Regions from separate parts of the Paenibacillus sp. MER 180 genome, predicted to be linked through region 2. Evidence: predicted binding sites of a transcription regulator. Region 2 holds the regulator's gene; each other region holds the start of a gene.

Region 1 (3,961 bases), 190 kb from region 2:
GGAATGGTTCAAGGATCAGAAGCTGGGCTTAATGATGCATTGGGGAACCTATTCCCAACTCGGTATAGTAGAGTCGTGGGCGCTTAGTGATGTCGATGAAGAGTGGTCGCGAGATAGTGTGGATTGGGATTATGATGCCGAAGAACTGAAGCAGCAATACTTCGATCTAAATAAGACATTTAATCCGCTGCGCTTTCAGCCGGAATTATGGGCGGAACTTGCTGTTGAAGGCGGCTTCAAGTATTTGATTTTTACCACGAAGCATCATGATGGTTTTTGTATGTGGGACACCAAAACAACAGACTATCGGATAACAGGTGCACAGACGCCATTCCATACCCATAAATACGCAGATGTATGCAGGCATCTTTTTGATGCTTTCCGTGACAGAGGGATGGCGATTGCAGCCTATTTCTCTAAGGCAGATTGGCATACACCAACCTATTGGGCACCAGGGATGGAGCGAAGCAACCCAACGTGGCGGGGCCCGTCCTATAATCCGCAGGAGTATCCTGAATTGTGGGAGCAGTTCGTTCAGTTTACTCATGAACAGATTATGGAGCTGTTAACAGACTACGGACGCATCGATGTGTTGTGGTTGGATGCTGGTTGGGTATGCAAGGAGAGCCGCGTATCTCAGGATATTCGTCTCGGAGAAGTCGTGGAGAAGGCTAGAGAGAAGCAGCCATGGCTGCTATCTGCCGACCGTACGGTTGGAGGGCCATATGAGAATATTATTACGCCGGAACAGACGATTCCAAGTGAAGCGATGAATGTTCCATGGGAAAGCTGCATTACGATGGGAACATCCTTCTCCTTCCGTTTTGAGGACAAGTACAAGACAACCCGACAACTTGTTCATATTCTGATGGAGGTAGTCGCCAAGGGAGGAAATCTGGCTCTAAATGTTGGGCCACAGCCGGATGGTCGGATTCCTGAGGGTGCGATTGCTCGCATCAAGGAACTTGGCGCGTGGATGGGCACCTATGGGGAAGCCGTCTATGGAACGCGCATCTGCGCTCCTTACTTTACACAGCGCTGCGCCTTTACACGCAAGGACGATACGGTATATTGCACGTATTTATATCCGTCGGAGGATACTTGTGTTAACGATAACATCATTCTTCCGTATACAGACAAGGTAACGGCAATTCATTTGGTAGGGACAGAAGAGAAGCTTCCGTTCCATTCTGACGAAGCAGGATTGCATGTAAAGCTGCCCGCACATGAAGTAGGGGGCAAGGCACCAATTGCACATGTGTTCCGTCTCACAGCCAATTAAGTGCATTAGAAGATCAGTGAGGAAAGTACAATGGGTAGGGAGTAGAATGGAATGGACATGTTCCTTATTCATATCGGGAAACCGTTAGCAGTACCCTATCTGTAGAGGTAAACAGAAGTAAGGCCCTCATGCCATGAGCTTGCATGAGGGCGTTTTGTATTAGATGCGGCAAATTTCATTCGGGCACATTTCACAATGACATACTTCCCGCAGGTGTTCTAATTCGCGAATGACAATCATACCATTCTCATATTCAATAACATCGCGTTTGCGAAGATCGCTTAGCATACGATTGACGCTCTCACGAGTAGCGCCGATCATATTCGATAGATCGGTATGTGTAATTTTTTTGTTGATCAGGAGACCGCCGTCTTCTAATTCTTCACCGTAAGTATTGGACAATCTGATGAGAGTGGAGCATAGCGCGCCTGGTTTACCATACATCATTAGATCGCGGAACTTGGTCTGAGTCAGGCGGTGATGGATCCCCATCCACTTCATGAAATCAATTGAGAAGTCGCAGTGCTGGCATATGAGAATCTCAATATCCTTCTGCTCAATAAGCAATACCTCAGCTTCTTCAAGGACTTCCGCTGTGAAAGTGTGCTTTGTACTATGGAATGGATCAACTTGGCCGACCAAATCCCCAGCTTGATACATGTACAGAATTAGCTCTTTGCCTTCATCTGTAGACTTTGTGATTTTTACACGTCCGCTCTTCAGGAGGAACAGCTTATCAGATAGATCTCCTTCCCAGAAGAGATGAGAGCTGTCAGGATAGGTACGTTCTTTACCGATATTGATTAATCGTTCTACATTCTGTTCTGAGAAACAAGAGGTATTGCAGGGCTCTCCAAATTTGTCGGTGATGTTAGTCACTCTGTTCCCCTCCAATTTACATATTTCAAATTTTAGTAATTTTGACCCAAAGAATTCCATGTGACAAGTTTCACTATATGAATACGTATTACTATCATGGATGTTCCGCACGCAGTTGTCAATTTATTTACGATTAAAATTATTTACAGTTTGGTTAAATCGAGTGATTAATATCACGCCAATCAAATAAAATCGGGGAGAAATAAAAAAATAAGTAAAATCAATCAGTGTTGTGAAATTAATCACATACTAACACACGAAAGATGGATACAATGAAAGTGTGAAATGATTCACAAACAATTGTAACCAACACGAACCTCAGAAAAGGACCGTAACAGAACAGCAGACACACCGTATAGAGAAACCCTTTCTTAGGTTCATTGCAAGGTATCCATGAATGGAGGCGGAGAGAATGGCGACAAAACAAGAAACGAAACCAACTGTAGAGAAAAAAACGGAGCAAGTCGATGTTACGAAGCACATTCAGCAACTGATTGACCGCGCGAATAAGGCGCAGGAAGCATTTATGGACATGAACCAAGAGCAGATCGATAAAGTCGTTCAGCAAATGGCACTCGCTGGCTTGGATAAGCATATGATGCTTGCCAAGATGGCTGTTGAAGAAACGGGCCGCGGTGTGTATGAAGATAAAATTACGAAAAACATTTTCGCAACTGAATATATCCACAACTATATCAAGTATGACAAAACGGTAGGTGTCATCGAGGACAATCCGCAGGGTGCTTATATGAAGATTGCGGAACCGGTTGGAATTGTCATGGGGATTACGCCGGTAACGAACCCAACTTCAACAACCATGTTCAAGGCGCTCATCGCGATAAAGACACGCAACCCGATTATTTTCGGCTTCCATCCATCCGCTCAGAAATGCAGCGCGGAAGCAGCTCGCATCCTGCATGAAGCAGCTGTGAAATATGGTGCTCCTGAGCATTGTATCCAATGGATTGAGTATCCGTCTATGGATGCGACTAACGGCTTGATGAACCACCCTGATGTGGCGCTAATCCTGGCGACAGGCGGTGCTGGTATGGTTCGCTCCGCTTATAGCTGCGGCAAGCCTGCCTTAGGCGTTGGCCCAGGCAACGTGCCGTGCTTCATCGAGAAGACGGCAGATCTGAATCAAGCGGTAACGGATTTGATTCTGTCCAAGACGTTCGATAATGGCATGATCTGCGCATCCGAGCAAGCCGTCATCATTGAAGAGCCGATTTACGCACAAACGAAGAAAATGATGACCACACAGGGCTGCTACTTCTTGAACAAGGAAGAGACCGGCAAGCTCCAAGCGATGGCAATGAAGACAGACACCTGTGCGGTGAATCCGAACATCGTGGGCCAATCTGCAAAGAAAATTGCTGAGATGGCCGGACTTCAAGTACCAGATACAACGAAAATACTTGTAGCTGAGCTGGATGGTGTGGGGCCGAAGTTCCCACTGTCTGCAGAGAAGCTGAGCCCCGTGCTTGCTTGCTACAAGGTGAAGACCGCAGAAGAAGGCGTTGACCGCGCGGCTGAAATTGTGGCATTTGGCGGTATGGGTCACTCTTCGGTCATCCACTCGAATGATGACGAGGTAATTCGCAAGTTCGCCGACCGTCTGCAAACGGGCCGCATTCTGGTCAACTCTCCTTCTACTCATGGCGCGATTGGAGACTTGTACAACACCAATATTCCTTCGTTGACACTTGGTTGCGGATCATATGGCCGCAACTCAACTTCTTCGAACGTAACAGCGGTCAATTTGCTGAATATTAAACGGGTGGCGAAGCGTACAGTGAA
Region 2 (3,961 bases):
GTCTGCTCCTTACCATGTTCGTCAGTTCCCCGCACCATGTATACGACTTGATCCCATACACCCTTCTCCACTTCTGTCACATTTACGAGCTTCACTGCTTCATTCGCCCGCTTTATTATTTCCGCTTCCTTGACCCGTTCGTCCTTATTGATGTATTGCACATACTGATAAGTGGCGAAGAACAATCCGACTAGAAATAAGAGAACGAGTACCGGAATCAACCACTTCCAATGCGACCTCCGGCGTACGCGTCTTCTCTGCATGAATTCTCCTCCTGCCTATCTTGCCAGCAAGCCATCAAAGCATTGCTGCGCCTCGCGAAGGATTCGTTCTTCATCCATCGTCAAACATTCCCCATTCTTCACAACCTGCTTGCCGTCAACCCATACATGCTTGACATCTTTCGCAGACGCTGAATATACCATGTGGGATACCAAGTCGGTATGTGGCAGGAAATGAGGTTGATCAATATCTACCGCAACGAAGTCAGCCTTCATGCCTACTTCAAGCGCTCCAATATCGTCAAGACGAATGGTCTGCGCGCCATAGATCGTACCCATGCGCAGCGCCTCTGCAGCAGGAACCGCAGTTGGATCGCCGGACACCCCTTTATGAATCAAGGCCGTAAGGCGAATTTCTTCGAACATATCCAGATTGTTGTTGCTTGCTGCACCGTCCGTACCCAAGGATACAACAACACCCGCACGCAGCATCTCAGGAACACGAGCGACACCGCTCGCAAGCTTAAGGTTGCTTCCTGGATTGTGGGACACCGCAACTTGATACTTCGCAAGCGTCTCAATCTCTTCGTCCGTCAAATGGACAGCATGCGCAACGAAGGAAGGACGGGAGAAGAATCCGAGCTTCTCCAAATGCGCAACCGGACGCAGTCCATAATCTTTCACATTCTGTTCAACTTCTGCCTTTGTCTCTGACATATGCGTGTGCAATGGCAAATCCAGATCATGAGCAGCCTGTACGAAGCTCTCAATAAAGGCTGGAGGACAAGTATACGGAGCATGCGGCGCCATAATCGTACGAATGCGGCCATCTGCCTTCCCATTCCAATCCTTCGCGAATTGAATCGCCTCGTTCAGCTTCTCGCGCTGTACATCCTCTGGGCATAAGCCAATCGCACCGCGCATAAGCGATGCACGGATACCGGATTGCTCACATACCTTCGCTACTTCGTCCATGTAGTCATACATATCTACGAAGGTTGTTGTACCGCCCTTCAGCATTTCGATCACAGACAGAGCTGTTCCCCAATAGACATCATTGGCCGTGAACTTGCCTTCCATTGGCCACATTTTCTCCTGCAGCCATGTCTGAAGCGCCAAGTCATCCCCATACCCACGAAGCAGAGACATTGCAGCATGCCCGTGTGTATTAATAAGGCCTGGAATGAAGAATAGACCTTTGCCGTCGATGATTTCAGCATCAGCTGTTGTATATTGCTCTGGCAGCTCCGATCCAATATGAACGATGCGATCATTCTCAACAACCATGAACCCATGGAATGAGGACTGCTTCGCAGTTGGAGACAAATCGGCGAACATGCCGTTTTTAATAATGATTCGGTGTGTCATTCGGCGGGTACTTCCTTTCCATTATCAGATAAATAATAGGCCAAACTGAACAAATCCGTTGTAAAATCGGCAGTATGCACACGGATATTCGAAGGAACCCTCAAAATGACAGGCGCAAAGTTCAAGATCGCTTCTACACCCGCCTCTACAAATTGATCAGCTACATACTGAGCTTCTGTAGCAGGAACCGTGATAATCCCGATACGGATTTGCTTCTCGCGTACCGTCGTAATTAGGTCAGACATCGGCTGAACTTTCAGGTTATTTATCTCGGTATTGATTTTGGATTCCTGTGCATCGAACACTGCAACGATCTTCATATTATCTTTCAAGTATACGGTGTAGTTACAGAGTGCGTGACCTAATTTACCTGCACCGACCAATCCAACATGGATAACTTGATCCAGTTTCAAAATATGTCTGATTTGTTGAATCAAATACGATACATCATACCCAATGCCCTTGCGGCCGAAGTCGCCGAAATACGCTAGATCCTTCCGAATTTGCGCAGGATTCAAGTTCAGCTTCTGTCCCAAATCTTGAGATGAAACTGTGAGCACTTCTCGCTGCTTCAATTCCAATAGATGACGTAAATACACGGGTAATCGCCGAACGACAGCTTCTGATATCTTTAGTGCTTTCATTCTGAACAAGCCCCTCTCATCGCTCTCCAATGCCTCTTTGATTATGGTCTAGCCACGTATCAATACGTGGTACAAGTTGTTCTGTTGCCATATGCTCCATTTTTGGGCCAGGCAGCGAGTAAAGAAAATGTTTGCCGTAGCTTGTCTCTATTACACGAGTGTCATATATGATGACAATTCCCTTATCCTGCGTCGTACGCACAAGGCGGCCGAATCCTTGCTTGAAGCGAATTACAGCCTGTGGGACGGAATATTTGCGGAATGGATTCTGATTCATCCGCTTCAGCCGATCGCACTTCGCTTCCACGAGTGGATGATTCGGTGGCTGGAATGGCAGCCGTACAATCGCAAGACATGTCAACGCATCTCCTGGAATATCAACGCCTTCCCAGAAGCTGCTCGTTCCTAGCAGGACTGAATTCGGCTGATCTCGGAATCGGCGTGTCAGCTTGCTTCGGTTGCCGCTGTCAATCCCTTGTCCCAGCACTTGAATGCCATGCAGGCTAAGCGCCTCCTTCAGCGGTTCATACACATCCCGCAGCATGCGGTATGACGTGAATAAGACAAGCATACGTCCTTCTGTTACCTTGGCTACATCAGCCAAGGACTGCATCAGCGTCGAGTTAAACTTGGCATCTGATGCTCCCTTCACACTAGGGAAGTCACGCGGGATGACAACAAGTGCTTGTTCCCGGTAGTTGAACGGCGACGGGAGTATGACCGTATTTAGACGACCATCCCGCTGCGCATCCTTCAAGCCAAGTTGTTCGGCTACGAATTGGAATGATTTATCAACGGACAATGTAGCCGAAGTTAAGATTACGCTCTTCTTCGGCTCGAAGAAGTATCGCTTCAGCGCTTCGCTTACATCGACAGGGACCGCATACATTTGCATTGATTTATGCTTGTATTGGAGATTGCCCTCCATCCAGTACACGGTATCCGCATCCTTGCCTTGCATAAATTCACGGAATTCATCGCGAAGCTGCCCTATGTCCTTGAATAAACCTGTCACATCAGCCGTAACGCCCTGCACTTCATCATCATCATAATCCTTCCATTCATTGACGAGCTTCTCCCCCGAACGAACAATATCACTTAAACGCGTGTGAATATCGCCTTCGAGCTCCGATACGGAGCTCCATCCATCAGGACGATTGCCAGATGGCAGCCGGAGAACAGCTTGTCCGCCTTCCGCCTGCCCCGCTTCATTCATGGAAGGAAGCATTTGATAGAGCAGCTCATGCAGCCGATCCCATTGATCCTTAACATCGACAAGCTGTGTTAACAGCTTCTCAATCCCTTCAGCCCATACGAGCGCTTTTTCATTGCCTGACAAGCGAAGACGCTGCTGCAGCAATACAAGCGCACCATTTTTGCTGTCTTTGAACAATTGGGTCAGCGGATGAATGAGTGAAAAATATTGCAAGTGAATGCCTAAATGTTTGCCTGCCGTTTCTTCGAAGTGATGTGCTTCGTCTACGACAAGCTGCTCGTATGCGGGGAGCAAACGATGCTCCGCAATCACGTCCGTAAACAATAGGGAGTGATTCGTTATAATAATGTCCGATAAATTCGCATCATTCTTTGCCCGGTGGTAGAAGCACCGACGGAACCAAGGACATGCGCGATTCAGACAGGAATCACTATCACTGGCAACGGTATCCCAGAAGTCTGCACCCTTATGAACGAAATGCAGTTCTTCATCATCTCCATGCTCCGTCTGAC
Region 3 (3,961 bases), 190 kb from region 2:
AGGTTCTTACATCGAACCATGGAATGTGCGGTTGATTACATCCAATTGCTGCTCGCGAGTCAGTTTGATGAAGTTAACTGCATAACCCGATACGCGAATTGTCAATTGCGGGTAGTTCTCTGGATGTTCCATCGCGTCCATCAGCTGTTCACGGTCGAACACGTTAACGTTCAGATGGTGCGCATTGCTGCCGAAGTATCCATCCATCATCGATACGAGGTTGGATTTGCGAACATCAAGTTCTTTACCAAGCGCCTTAGGTACGATAGAGAATGTGTTCGAGATTCCATCCAAGCTGTGCTCATATGGAAGCTTCGCTACCGAGCTAAGCGATGCGAGTGCACCCTTCTTATCACGGCCATGCATTGGGTTCGCGCCTGGAGCGAATGGTTCGCCAGCTTTACGTCCGTCAGGAGTTGTACCTGTCTTCTTACCGTACACAACGTTCGACGTAATCGTCAGTACCGATTGTGTTGGCAATGCATTACGATAAGCTTTATGCTTGCGAATCATGTTCATGAACGATTCAACCAGTTCAACAGCGATGCTGTCTACGCGATCATCGTTGTTACCGTAGCAAGGATATTCACCTTCGATTTGGAAGTCAACGGCGATGCCTTCTTCGTTGCGAATCGGTGTTACCTTAGCATATTTGATTGCACTCAAGGAGTCAGCTGCTACCGACAAGCCGGCAATACCGCAAGCCATTGTGCGCAAGATTTCTTTATCATGCAGCGCCATCTCAATGCGCTCATAGCAATATTTATCGTGCATGAAGTGAATCACGTTCAGTGTGTTCATGTACAACTTCGCGAGCCATTCCATCATCTGCTTGAAGCGTTTCACAACCTCGTCGTAGTTCAATACATCGCTAGTGATTGGAGGAAGCTCTGGACCTACTTGCAAGCCAAGCTTCTCATCTTTACCGCCGTTGATGGCGTACAACAAGCATTTCGCCAAGTTGGCGCGAGCGCCGAAGAACTGCATTTGCTTACCGATGCGCATTGCAGATACACAACATGCGATACCGTAGTCGTCGCCGTAGATTGGACGCATCAGGTCGTCATTTTCATATTGAATGGAGCTTGTTTCAATCGATACTTTCGCACAATACTTCTTGAACGCTTCAGGAAGCTTTGTCGACCACAATACAGTCAAGTTAGGCTCTGGAGCAGGTCCCAAGTTGTACAAGGAATGCAAGAAACGGAAGCTGTTCTTCGTTACACGTGTTGTACCGTCAGAAGCCATACCACCGATCGATTCTGTTACCCAAGTTGGGTCACCGCTGAACAGGTCGTTGTAAGCAGGTGTGCGCAAGAATTTAACGATACGCAATTTCATAATGAAATGGTCTACCAATTCTTGAGCTTCTTGCTCTGTCAAAGTACCTTCTTGAATATCGCGTTCCACATACACATCGAGGAACGAGGATACACGACCAAGGGACATTGCTGCACCGTTCTGTTCTTTGATGGCTGCCAAGTAACCGAAGTATACCCATTGGAACGCCTCTTGTGCGTTGACAGCTGGTTTCGAAATGTCCATACCGTGCATTGCAGCCATTTCTTTCAATTCAGCGAGTGCGCGAATTTGTTCTGAAATTTCTTCACGGTCACGGATAGTAACTTCATCCATTGCATCCAGCTCAAGATTATTCAGATCGTTTTTCTTTTGTTTAATCAAGAAGTCTATACCGTACAGCGCTACACGGCGGTAGTCACCGATGATGCGGCCGCGGCCGTAAGCATCTGGCAAGCCTGTGATAATACCAGCTTTACGCGCCATGCGCATGTCGGATGTATAAGCATCGAATACGCCTTGGTTGTGTGTTTTGCGAATGTCTGTGAAAATTTTGATAACATCTTCCGGCATTTCGAAGCCGTATGCTTTACAAGCATCGATCATCATCTTAATACCGCCAAATGGTTGAATCGAGCGGCGGAACGGAGCATCCGTTTGTACACCGACTACTTTTTCTTTTTCTTTATCTAAGTATCCCGGTTTGTGCGATACGATCGTTGAAGGCGTGTTAACATCAACATCCCATACACCACCGCGTTCACGTTCTTCTTTGGAGAGCTGGCTCACGATATCCCACAGATCCTTCGTGTTTTGCGTTGGGCCTGCCAAGAATGCTTCATCGCCCAAGTAAGGCTTGATGTGTCCGTCCAAGAAGTTCGGGACATCCACGTGAGTTTGCCATTTTCCTGCTTTGAATCCACGCCAAGGATTCATTTCATTTGTTTCTGTCATGTTCTTTTCCATCACCGACATCGTAATCCCTCCATACATGTTTGTTTTTCTGTATGTGTTGTAATCGAATTGAAAGCACACACCCAGCAAGATGTTCTCGTTCCCATTTCACATTGCTTGTGATGATTTTCACGAAAAAGGCTGCAAGGCGGTTATCTTATCTTTCGCATTCGTTCGATAGCTGCCTTTTCGTAATGCCGAGTGAGGCTATGCAGCAAGTTTTTTAGAGGCGAATTCTGAACCTTTTTCGTTCCTCCCTTGCTACGCCTTCATTGTACCTCTTTTCACACATTCAAATATGTGATATTTATCACAATATAAGCTAGACAAATGATTTTTTTCACATAATATAATTCAAAATGTTGTAATCTCCACTGCTGCCCTGCTTTTTGCAGGTGCTTAGCACTTGATTAGCACTCGTTTACCGCTTTATAAGCAATGAGTTCAGTAGTTGATAAACAGCAAAGACAGCGGGGAAGATCTTCCCCGCTGCCCACTGCCCTGCTATCGTATCATTCTTACTTATTCAAATCGTCCATAGAATGCGTTCCGATATACATCAGCCAACTCTGTTACGAGTGGAAGCTTCGGATTCGCTGTTGTACATTGGTCTTCAAAGGCACGGTCTGCCAAGTAATCAACATTGGATTCGAAGTCCTTGGCATCGAAGCCAATTGCTTGGAACGATTCTGGAATACCCAGTTCGCGGTTCAATTCCCGAATTGCGTTGATAAGGCTGTTCACGCCCTCCTCCGTTGTGCGGCACGGAAGACCGAGGATGCGTGCAATTTCCGCGTAGCGCTTATCAGCTACGAAGTGGTCATATTTCGGGAACGAAGCGTACTTCGTTGGTTTCTTCGCATTGTAGCGAATGACATGAGGCATGAGAATCGCATTCGTGCGACCATGTGCAGTATGGTATTGCGCCCCCCATTTATGCGCCAAGCTGTGGTTGATGCCTAGGAATGCATTCGCGAATGCCATACCAGCAAGTGTCGATGCGTTGTGCATTTTCTCGCGCGCTTTCGGACATGCTTCATGATGGGATTTCACCAAGTTCTCGAATACAAGCTGAATGGCCTTTATTGCCAGACCATCAGTATAGTCGCTTGCCATTACCGATACATACGCTTCAATCGCGTGCGTCAAAACGTCCATTCCCGTATCAGCAACTGCCGTCTTCGGCAAGCTGTACACGAACTCTGGGTCAATAATCGCTACGTCCGGCGTCAGCTCATAATCAGCAAGCGGATATTTCGTATTGCCTTTTTCCTTATCCGTAATAACCGCGAACGAGGTTACTTCCGAACCTGTACCCGAGGTCGTTGGAATTGCGACAAACTTCGCCTTCTGGCCAAGACGTGGATATTTGAATGTACGCTTGCGGATGTCTAAGAACTTCTGCTTCAGGTTGTCGAATTCAGCATCTGGATGTTCGTAGAACAGCCACATACCCTTCGCTGCATCCATCGGCGAGCCGCCGCCCAAGGCGATAATGCAGTCTGGCTCGAAGCTGAGCATCATTTCTGTACCGCGTTCCACTGTCTTCGTCGAAGGATCTGGTTCGACATCCGAGAACACTTCAATGACGACTGGGTTGCGGCGTTGACGCAAATAGTATTCCAGCTTCTCCACGTAGCCCAGCTTCACCATCATTGGGTCGGTAACAATCATGACACGGCTAATATCCGGCATCTTCGCCAAGTAT
Region 4 (3,961 bases), on a different contig from region 2:
TATAATGGATTGAAATAATAATTAAAAATAATTCACGAACATTGGGCGCAAACGGCGTTGACTTGTTCGCCAAATTCCGATACAATAAGGTTGCTCCCACAGAAGTGGGTGGCAAGGATTGATTGGCCATTTTTTTTGTTTATCCTGTTCGTATATCCCAGAGATAAGGTCTAGGGGTCTCTACCAGGAGCCGTAAATTCCTGACTACGAGTAGGTATGCTTTGGCATACCTGAACGTAACGGGATATTTTTTTGCCCAAAATAGGTGCAGGCTCATCGGATAGAAGAGAAATAGACCGAGACATCGTGAGCATCGAGGAGGAAACAATGAGTAAATATGATGTAATTGTTGTAGGAGCAGGTCCGGCCGGTATTTTCACTTGTTATGAATTATCTTTGAAGGCACCGCAATTGAAGGTTTTGCTTGTAGATAAGGGACATGATATTTATCGCCGCAACTGTCCGATTTTGGAGGAGAAGATTCAGAAGTGTCCTCCAGCGGCAGGGAAGAAGGACTTTGCTGGCTGTCTTCCAGCTTGTTCGATTACGAACGGCTTCGGTGGAGCAGGGGCATATAGTGATGGGAAATTTAACGTAACTACAGAGTTCGGGGGTTGGCTGACAGATTTCTTGCCAGCTTCGCAAGTACTGGACTTGATTAAATATGTAGATGCAATCAACTTGGAGCACGGAGCGACGACGGACATTACCGATCCAACGACAGAAACGGTTCGCCGTATTGAGCAGCTTGGATATTCTGCTGGCTTGAAGCTGCTGCGCGCACAAGTTCGACATCTGGGCACTGAGCAGAACTTGGAGATTTTGAAATCCATTTATGAATATTTGAAGACTCGTATCGATATGGCCTATAAGACCGAAGTAGCGGATCTGATTACTGAGAAGCAGGATGGACGCCATATTGTGAAGGGGATTGAACTGAAGAGCGGCGAGAAGCATGAAGCGGATCAAGTGGTCATCGTACCAGGACGTGACGGTTCTGCGTGGCTGACGGAGATATTGAAGAAGCGCCGCTTGAAAATGTACAACAACCAAGTGGACGTTGGAGTGCGGGTAGAGACATCGGATATCGTCATGCGCGAAATCAACGAGCACCTGTATGAAGGGAAATTCGTGTTCAACACGTCTGTCGGCACACAAGTGCGTACCTTCTGCAGCAATCCATCCGGCCATGTCGTGGTTGAGAACCACAGTGGGATCATGTGTGCCAACGGGCACTCCTACAAGGATCCGAAGCTTGGCTCTGCGAATACGAACTTTGCATTGCTTGTCTCGCACAAGTTCACGGAACCGTTCGACAAGCCAAATGAGTACGCTCGTGAAATCTGCAAGCGTGCGAATGATTTGTCCGGAGGCGGGATTATCGTTCAGAAGTACGGGGATATCATTCGCGGCCGCCGCTCCACAGAGAAGCGCATTCAAGAGGGCTTCTTGGAGCCTACCTTGAAAGAAGCTGTTGCTGGAGATTTGGGTCTTGTGCTTCCGTATAATACGATGAAAAGTCTTATCGAAATGGTTGAAGCGCTTGATCGCGTAACACCAGGTATCGCTTCTGAGCACACGTTATTCTATGGGGTTGAGGCGAAATTCTACTCCGCTCGTCCGAAGCTGGATACGACATTGGAATCCGAAATTGATGGCTTGTACTGCGGTGGGGATGGCGCGGGCATTACACGTGGGCTCGCACAAGCGGGTGCTGCAGGTGTGCACATTGCACGGAGCATTGTTGCAAAGCGCGAGGCATAATTTCACATTGCAGGTCAACAACATATACAGCTTATGGCCAGTGAGTCGATCGTGAGACTTACTGGCTTTTTTGCGTAGATCGGTCATGCAGGGGGTTATACGCAAAATGGACAATATTTGAAAGATACTTTGTGATAAAATGCACAACATCGGAATTAGGGCTCCGTTACAATGAATTTGCAACCTGTTCAGCTGACATTCCAACTGGAATTATTCGTATCTGAGTAGGTGCGGATGGGGTGTGGCCTTGGAAATGATGGGGCTTGCATCCGAATAAGCATAAGCAGGAGGTCATGTCGATGTCAGGTTATTTGAAGCCGCAGCAAATTGCGGAAGCGACAGTAGATACCGGAACAAGTAAGGCGAAGAACCCATTGTCCGCCATGATGATTCTAGGATTCCTTGCCGGCGCATTTATTGCGCTTGGTTATCTCTTATATATACGTGTAACAGCTGGAGCACCTGCGGAATGGGGAAGCATCAATGGCTTAATCGGAGCGTCGCTGTTCCCGGTTGGTCTTATTCTAGTCTTGTTAGCAGGCGGTGAGCTGTTGACAGGGAATATGATGGCTGTGCCACTTGCTCGGATGAAGGGACGCATAACCACATCAGAGGCCATTCGCAATATTGTCGTCATTACGATTGCCAACTTCTTAGGTGCGGTGTTCGTGGCATACTTCTTCGGTCATGTGGTCGGTTTGACTGGCTCCGGCGTTTATTTGCAGAAGACAGTAGATGTGGCTGCGCATAAGCTGGACGATAGTTTCATTCAAGCCTTTGTAAGTGGGATTGGCTGCAACTGGTTAGTTGCACTTGCGGTATGGCTCTCCTATGGAGCGAAGAGCTTCAGCGGGAAAATCATGGGGATATGGTTCCCGACGATGGCGTTCGTTGCGATTGGCTTCCAGCACGTTGTAGCGAATATGTTCGTAATTCCGGCTGCGATCTTTGAGGGGCATTTTAGCTGGGGACAATATATGACGAACTTCGTACCGGTATGGCTAGGCAACTTGGTTGGAGGAGTCGTGTTCGTTGCAGGGGCTTACTATATGGTATATTTGCGTTCGCAGCAAGAGCAGAAGCAGGCAGCTGCGGCAGGTGTATCAAACGCATCAACGAATGTGCAAGAAGTGGGCAATGCAAGCAAGGTGGCATCGTCAGGAAGTGCAAGTGCGCCTGTCCATTAGAGGGTATTGGGATTGGCAAATGCCAAGTGATGTTGAAAAAGAAGATAGGTAAGGTCTAGTCCATCGAGGCTGGGCCTTTTTTGCGTCATCGATATGACGTTTTTTTCATAGGAATTCACGGGCTTGTCACTTTCGCAGGGGATAGATGTGGTAAACTACGGGTGACAAATTTATTTCCGCATTTCGCATTCTATAAAAAGATACCGATACCTCGCTGTATCTGTAAGCGTATCCAACTAACTCGTGGGGAGGGATCTGGCTGTGAAGTTGCATTTTACGGGCAGTATCGAACATGTATTACCAGGGATTCTCGAATTGAAGTCATTATTGAAGGTGGAAGTGGGGACAGAAGGCACTACAGTTCGCGTAGAGCAGGGAGAGGGGCCGCTTCGTGCTGCATGGGATGGTATAGAAGGCTTGATCCGCTATGAGTCGGATATTCATTTCTTCCGTGCACTGGGCTTGTTCGTTGAGCAGCTGCGCAAGGGGCAGCCATTCGATATTATAGAGCATCCGCAATTCACGTATAACGGAACGATGATTGATGCATCTCGGAACGCAGTTCCGAATGTACATATGATGAAGCAGACGCTGCGCTCAATGGCGTTAATGGGCTTGAACGGCGCAATGATATATACCGAAGATACGTATGAGGTGCCAGGCCGTCCGTATTTCGGCTACATGCGCGGACGCTATACCGCGGAGGAACTCTATGAGATTGACCAGTATGCCGCGTTGTTCGGAATTGAGGTAGTGGCATGCATTCAGACGCTTGGTCACTTGGCGCAGGCGCTGAAGTGGGACTATGCGAATGAGATGAAGGATACGGAGGACGTTCTTCTTGTAGGAGAAGAGGAGACCTATCGATTCATTGAGGATATGATTGTAGCGTCAACGAAGCCGCTGCGTTCCAAGCGCATTCACATCGGGATGGATGAGGCGTTCGGGCTTGGTCTGGGCAAATATATGCACAAGCATGGCTTCCGCGAACGGTTCGATATTATGAACGA

Evidence for each region. The regulator Rex, encoded in region 2, represses fermentation and respiration genes when NADH is low (regulators of the CRP and FNR family bind a similar motif). The targets are predictions, from matches to a motif close to TTGTGAAATATTTCACAA.
Region 1: a site for Rex is predicted at 2,440-2,457, ahead of adhE (bifunctional acetaldehyde-CoA/alcohol dehydrogenase). Genes of this name have one in related genera too.
Region 3: a site for Rex is predicted at 2,552-2,569, ahead of pflB (formate C-acetyltransferase). Genes of this name have one in related genera too.
Region 4: a site for Rex is predicted at 1,894-1,911, ahead of M3661_RS01050 (formate/nitrite transporter family protein). Genes of this name have one in related genera too.

What each region holds. Positions count from the first base shown of each region.
Region 1 is NZ_JAMAVT010000003.1:152,717-156,677, forward strand. Features, by position in the region: gene M3661_RS05670 (alpha-L-fucosidase) at 1-1,282, shown strand, start outside; gene M3661_RS05675 (Crp/Fnr family transcriptional regulator) at 1,442-2,161, opposite strand; gene adhE (bifunctional acetaldehyde-CoA/alcohol dehydrogenase) at 2,574-3,961, shown strand, end outside.
Region 2 is NZ_JAMAVT010000003.1:343,979-347,939, reverse strand. Features, by position in the region: gene M3661_RS06650 (hypothetical protein) at 1-263, opposite strand, end outside; gene M3661_RS06645 (amidohydrolase) at 279-1,589, opposite strand; gene M3661_RS06640 (redox-sensing transcriptional repressor Rex) at 1,586-2,233, opposite strand; gene dinG (ATP-dependent DNA helicase DinG) at 2,250-3,961, opposite strand, start outside.
Region 3 is NZ_JAMAVT010000003.1:156,732-160,692, reverse strand. Features, by position in the region: gene pflB (formate C-acetyltransferase) at 7-2,274, opposite strand; gene adhE (bifunctional acetaldehyde-CoA/alcohol dehydrogenase) at 2,776-3,961, opposite strand, start outside.
Region 4 is NZ_JAMAVT010000001.1:254,945-258,905, reverse strand. Features, by position in the region: purine riboswitch at 129-227, shown strand; gene M3661_RS01055 (NAD(P)/FAD-dependent oxidoreductase) at 328-1,764, shown strand; gene M3661_RS01050 (formate/nitrite transporter family protein) at 2,064-2,951, shown strand; gene M3661_RS01045 (beta-N-acetylhexosaminidase) at 3,213-3,961, shown strand, end outside.